Linked DNA regions of Ilumatobacter coccineus YM16-304. The protein of the gene in region 1 interacts with the protein of each later gene in a pairwise test. Links are inferred from orthologs where the notes say so. Each region holds a gene or a part of one and is shown on either strand. Other genes may lie near its edges.

What was found.
Region 2: the proteins of recR (region 1) and recO interact in binary tests that used the Escherichia coli proteins (3 or more experiments, as listed by UniProt). The link is inferred for Ilumatobacter coccineus YM16-304 from one-to-one orthologs.

What each region holds. Positions count from the first base shown.
Region 1 is NC_020520.1:4,209,423-4,212,739, forward strand. The notes cover bases 182-3,181. They hold recR (recombination mediator RecR), read right to left. Parts: upstream 1,988-3,181; coding sequence 1,376-1,987; downstream 182-1,375. Other genes in these bases: YM304_RS18610 (phosphotransferase), read right to left, coding at 205-1,290; dnaX (DNA polymerase III subunit gamma/tau), read right to left, coding at 1,987-3,181. Outside these bases: more of dnaX, read right to left, coding at 3,182-3,317. UniProt on the Escherichia coli protein: May play a role in DNA repair. It seems to be involved in an RecBC-independent recombinational process of DNA repair. It may act with RecF and RecO.
Region 2 is NC_020520.1:2,696,002-2,699,175, reverse strand. The notes cover bases 145-3,001. They hold recO (DNA repair protein RecO), read right to left. Parts: upstream 2,009-3,001; coding sequence 1,280-2,008; downstream 145-1,279. Other genes in these bases: uppS (polyprenyl diphosphate synthase), read left to right, coding at 2,725-3,001; YM304_RS22545 (undecaprenyl diphosphate synthase family protein), read right to left, coding at 2,040-2,642; YM304_RS12135 (hypothetical protein), read left to right, coding at 347-1,279; YM304_RS12140 (vWA domain-containing protein), read right to left, coding at 145-259. Outside these bases: more of YM304_RS12140, read right to left, coding at 1-144; more of uppS, read left to right, coding at 3,002-3,174. UniProt on the Escherichia coli protein: Involved in DNA repair and RecF pathway recombination.

The DNA.
Region 1 (3,317 bases):
ACGATCGACCTGTCTTTTGTCCCAAGTTCTTGACAAGAGCTCAGAATTTTCGTAATGTAATCGCAACAACTTGATCGCTCGACCGCCACCGTGACACACGGAGGTGATCGACAGCCTCTGAGGCATCATCGAAATGAACCGGCCCGTCCGCCCGCTACCGGTTCGTGGAGATGGTGCCTCAGTTCATTTTCGGGTGCGGTCGGCTCAGAGCACCGAGCGAGCGTCGATGTCGACGCAGTGCTCCAGGATCCGAGTGCTGTAGGCGGCGGCCAGCTCAGCACCGCGGTCGTTGCCCGTGTCGAAGCTCCCGAGGAGCGACATCGCACCCGACAGGTAGTACATCGCCGCCTCCCGATAGTGGAGCAGGCAGTCGTCCCACGAGTAGTCGACGCCCGCTGCGGTGACCGCCGCATGCCAGCGACCGAGCAGCGACTCCCAGTTCGCCGCCGCGACGTCGCGATCGATGCTCGTTCCGATGAAGTAGGCGATGTCGGCCACGCCCCGACCGCGCAGCATCAACTGGAAGTCGATCACTGCGATCCGCGACGGGTCGTCCTTGGCGAACAGGATGTTGTCGAGCCGGGTGTCGCCGTGAGCAACGGTCGCGGGCCCGCCCGCCGTGCGCTCCAGGAGTTCTTCGAACACCGGGTCGATGTCGAGGGCGAGCGCGATCGCCTCCGGCGACACGCGATCACTCCAGGCGTCCTGCAGCACCGGCAGACCAGCGCGGTAGATGCCGGGGACCGCAGCGGCGTACGCCGGCGCATTCGGATACGGCACCCAGTCCATCGACGCCAGGTCGTCGTGCTCCCACCAGTGCGCATGGAACCCGGCGAGTTCGTCGATCACCGACTCCGCTTCTGCGATCGTGGCCCCGACCACCTGATCGCCGACGTCGTAGTCGCCCGACAGGTCCTCCATCAGCAGCACGAACCGACCGTCGTCACCCCGGATCGACACGTGCGGCGTGGGCACGCGCAACGAGGTCGTCGGAGCCATCGTCTCGAAGAAGTTGAGCTCGCGTTCGTAGATGCCCAGCACGATCGCGACTTCGAGATTGGCGGGCTCCGAGCACGGCATCTTCGCGACGAGCGACGCAGGCGCCGAGCCGTCGCCGCCCGACGTCGTCAGGTGCAGGCGCGCGATCGCCCCCAAGATGCCCGTTCCCTCGCCGATGTCCGACGCACGGACCTCGTCGACCGTCGCTCCACCCAGCACATCGTCGGGCAACACCGCGGTCAGCCATTCGGCGGTGATCGAGAACGGGTCGGCCGGCACATCGATGGTCATGCCCCATCGTCGCGAGCACGCGGCGACGATGACGAGCCAGACGTCACACGTGACGGAGCGAGACGGTGCGAGCGGGTTCGCGTCGTCAGTCGTCGAGCGCGCTGCGTCGGCCTTCGAGGGCACGACCCAACGTCAGTTCGTCGGCGTACTCGAGGTCGCCACCGACCGGAAGGCCGCTCGCGATGCGCGTGACCGCGAGTCCGATCGGCTTGAGCAGCCGAGCCAGGTACATCGCCGTGACCTCGCCCTCGGTGTTCGGGTTGGTGCACAGGATGACTTCGTCGATCCCTTCGGGCCCTATGCGTGACACCAGTTCGCGGATCTTGAGCTGTTCAGGTCCGATGCCCTCGAGTGGGCTCATCGCACCGAGCAACACGTGATACCTGCCCCGGAACTCGCCGGTCTTCTCGATGGCGACGATGTCCCGTGACTCCTCGACCACGCACACGATGCTGTTGTCACGCGACTCGTCCTTACAGATCGGGCAGTAGGTGTCTTCGGCCACGTTGAAGCACCGCTCGCAGAATCGGACCTTGGCCTTGGCGACGGTGATCGCCTCGGCGAGGCGTGCCACGTCGTCGGCCGGGATCTTCAGCAGGTGGAACGCGATCCGCTGCGCCGACTTCGGTCCGACGCCCGGCAGGCGTCCGAGCTCGTCGATGAGCACCTGAACCGGCTGGGTGTAGGTGGAGGCCATCAGTAGATGTCGTCGACGAGTTCAGACCCGGGAAATGCGTCGGCCAGGCGGTCGATCGGGGTCTTCACCGTTTCGGGCGGAGCGTCGACGAGGTCGTCGAGGTCGATCTCGTCGTCGTCGGGCAACGCGGCGAGCGTCGGAACGAGTGCTTCGTCGGGGTCGGGTTCGGGACCGCTCTGTCGAGCCTGCTCGGCGATCGCTCGGCCCGACGCTGCATCGGGAACGGCACGCAGATTCGCACCGGCCGCACCCGACTCGGCTGCGCCGGCTGGAGCAGCACGCTCGGGAGCCCGTTCGGCTGGGCCTGCCCCAGCCGGATCGGGCGGCGGCGAGTCGCTCCCACCGCCGTCGCCACCGGGGCCACCACCACCGCTGTTGTCGACGAGGGTGAGGGTGACCTTGCTGCGCATGTGCTGCGACAGCGCTGTTTCGATCGCGTCACGATGCTGCTCGCACTTGGCGCGGTGCGAGTCGTTGGGCAGCCCGATCGTGAGCGTGTTGAGTCCGGCCGACACGAACACCGACGGAGCGAACAGTGCGCGGGTGATGCCGCGAAGCCCGCCCTTGATCTGGTCCCAGTCGCTCTCCTTCACCTCGCCGTTCGACACGACGGGCGCTGCCGCGTCGGGTTCGGCAGAGGCAGCCGGCGGAGCCTCCGAGGCGGCGTCGACCACGGGAATGGGCGCCGTGACGTCGTCGGCAGGCGGTGCCGACGCGGCCTCGGCCGCGGGTGCCTCCGCGGCGGGTGCGGACTCGGCGGCGGCCGGAGCCGCGGCGCCGGCGGCGGGCGTTGCGTCGGGAGCAGGAGATGGCTCGGGGGCGGTCGCCGCGGCTCGCTTGGCCCGTCCGCCCAGCGGCGCTCGGCCGGTGGCGGGATCAGCGGGCGGCTTGGTCGCCTCCGCCTGTGCCGCCGCCGACACCGGGGCTGACGGACGTGCAGCGGCACCGCCGCCCGCGGGCACGCCGTCGGCGATCTGCCGCTCGAGCTTGGCGAGCCGGGCGACGATCCCCGACAGGTCGGACGACGCCGCCTCCGACGTGAGCTGCACGATGGCCACATCGAGAAGCACTCGCGGGTCGGGCGCATGGCGCATGTCGGTGAGTGCGGTACCGAGTTGTTCGATCCCGCGGACGAGTCCGGCCGGGCCGACGCGACGCGCCAGTTCGGTGAGCGCCTCGAGGCGTTGCGACGGGAGCTGCACCAACTCGGGGGCCATCAACGAGAGGAAGCCGTTGCGCAGGAAGCCGATGAGCTCTTCGGTGAGCGTGCGCGGGTCGCGGCCACGACTGATCGCGTGAGCCGCCATGGTGAGCGCTCGGCCCGGCTCGT
Region 2 (3,174 bases), 1.5 Mb from region 1 along the record:
GTTCCTCGCTGGGTTCCTCGATCGGCGCTTCGGCGTCGATCGACTCGTCGGGCGGTGGTGCGGGTTCGGTCACCAAGTCGACTTCCGCGTCTCCGCCCTCGCCCCCTCCCCCGTCACCGAAGAGACCGTCTTCCGACGCTTCCTCGGTCGGCGCCGACTCCTCGGCATCTCCCCCGTCGTCGTCACCCCCACATGCGGTGAAGACGACTCCCAAGGCCACCAGGGCGGCCAACTGCTTGTTCACGTTGCTGCGTTTCATGGCGGGTTGGACGCCGCCGGGGACCCCGAATGTTCCCCACCGTCGCGATTTGTGCAAGATCCGGGTTCGCTGCGCCTCTTGAACGGCATGAACCCGACACGTCGCATCCAGACCGCCCTCGCCGCCAGTGCACTCGTCATCGGAACCGCATGCGGCTCCACGTCGACCACGAGCACGTCCGACACCGCAGCGCCGACAACCACCGCGTCACCGGCGACCACAACGGCGCCGGTCACCACCGACGCGCCGGTCACCACCGCGGCGCCCGCCACCACGGTCGCACCGACCACCACGGTCGCCGCCGAGGACGTGACACCTCCCACGACGACCCCGCCGACCACCACCATCGCGCCCGAGCCCGAGCCCGAGCCCGAGCCGGAGCCCGAGCCGATCGACGACCTCGTGGCCGTTCCCGAGCCCCCGGTCCCGGTGGCACCGTGTGGCTCGTTCGAACCGATCTCCGGGTCGGCCACGATCACCGCCGACCTCCTGCTCGACCTGCGAGCCGACGGCACCGCCGACGACCGGGTGCTCACCTACTTCGACGGCTCGTGGAAGGTGCGGACGATCATCGACGACATCACCTCCGAGGTGACCGTCGACGATGTCGGCCCCGCTGCAGTCCGCGTGCTCGGTGCCGCAGACGTCGGGATCGTGCGACCGGGCAACGAGATCATCGCCGTCACCGGTGCCGGTGCGTCGACTGCCAAGATCGGCGTGTTCGGCGATGTCGCCGACGGCTGCCTTGCTCAGTACACCTGGCAAGACACCACACCGCTGGCCTTCCACGTCGGCGGGGGCATCACCCACGGCGACAGCACCTGGTGCGGCGACGGCTACATCGGCGCCACGAGCTACGAGCAGGACGAGTGGGGCACCTACTCCGCAGGCGGAGCGGCCTACGAGGAGATGTCGCTCGGCGTCTTCGGCTACATCAGCGCCTCGGACGACTACAGCGAAGGCATGGCCCACGAGGACCTCACGCCGATCACCTTCGACTGCTTCGGGCTCGTGCTCTGATCAGTGCGACTCGAACATCGCCGTCGCCTTGAGCCGACGTTCGAGCTGGAACTCCAGCGCCTTGGTCGCCAGGCTCGCCACCTCGTGCGTGGCGGGCGACTCGGGCTGGGCCAACGCCCCGGCGAGACGCCCACCGAGGATGTCACGGAGCAGGCCGAGCGCTTCGGCACTGATCGCCTGACCCGACCGACACGACCGACACAGCACACCACCTTCGTTGAGGTCGAAGGCGACCATCTGCGTGTCGGGTTCGGTCTCGCCACAGCGGATGCACCCGTACAGCTCCGGGTGGAAGCCCTCGCGGGCGAGCAACTTCCAGTAGAACGCGGGGATGTTCAGCGGCGCAGGCTTGTCGGCGATGGTCCGCAACACGCCGACGAGGCTCTTGTAGAGCGCCGCGTTGGGCTCACGTTCGAGCGACAGTTGATCGACCGCCTCGAGCGCGGCGAGACCTTGCGACGCCCGGTCGAGCGACGACAGCATCGGCGACAACGGTTCGATCGCCTCGGCCTGGCTGACGATATCGAGTTCACGGCCGCGGTACAGCAGGAGCTTGACGTGGCTCATCGGTTCGAGTCGGGCACCGAACTTCGAGCGGGTCTTGCGCACGCCCTTGGCGACGGCGCGGACCTTGCCGTTCTCGAGCGTGTGGATCACGATGATGCGATCCGACTCACCCAGCTTGTACGTCCGCAGCACGACGCCGACGTCGTGATACAGCCCACTCACGATCGGGCACCGTCGCGATCGCTCAGCACCGTCACCCGACCGATTCGTCGGTCTTGTCGGCGTCGTCGAGGCCGCCGAAGCGACGCTCGCGTTGCGCGAAGTCGGCGATCGCTTCGACGAGATGCTCGGTCGTCAACTCGTCCCACCCCATCGGACGGAACACGAGCTCGCCGTACGCCAGCTCCCACACGATCGACGGCGGCAGCCGGGTCGGCTCGCCGAGGACGACGATGAGGTCGGGTTCACAGTCGGCCGGTGCGTAGAGCACCTCGGAGATGATCGCCTCGTTGATCGGTTCGTCGGGAGCGATCTCGGCCATCGCGTGAGCAAAGCGAGCTCGCCCGTCACCGATCGGGTCGATGATGACGTGGCACGAGCCGACGTCGCGTTCCCAGCGTTCGCTGTCGCTCGGACGTACTCCGGGTTCGAACGCTCGCAGCGTGAGGTAGGTGGCGCCGGCGTTGGCCGCGACCTCGCCGAGTTCGTCGACGCGCTGATCCCACCGTTTGACGCCGAGGTCATCCCAGTCGCCGAGGGTCCCGCCGACGATCATCACGTGCCGGAGGAACTGGCGCGTCGGATCGATGCTCTGGATCGCATCGGGATGTGGCGTCGTCGCGGGCGTCGGTGCCATCACACCATCATTCCACGATCGGTGCCCGATCCGACGGCCACCCCTCGCGATAGGTTCAACATTCGTGCCCGGTGAGCAATCCATGTCCCAGAACGACGGCATGCTCCATGTCGCCTGCATCATGGACGGCAACGGCCGATGGGCCGGCGCCCGAGGCCTGCCTCGTACCGACGGGCACACCGAAGGCGAAGAGAACCTCGCCCGTCTCGTGCGCATCGCGGTCACTCGTAACATCGACTACCTCACCGTGTTCGGCTTCTCGACCGAGAACTGGCGGCGACCGCGGCCCGAGGTGCGCCACATCCTCGGCCTCCATGAGAAGCTGTTCGGACGCGTCGCCGAACTCAACGAGCTCAACGTGCGCATCCAGTGGATCGGGCGTCCGTTCGATTCGAGCGAGGCCAAGACCCCGCGCTACGTGCAACGGGCGATCCGCAAGGCGATCAACGACACCGCGGGCAACACCGGCATGACGCTGACCGTTGCGTTCGACTACGGCGGCCGCACCGAACTGGTCACCGCCGTGAAAGAG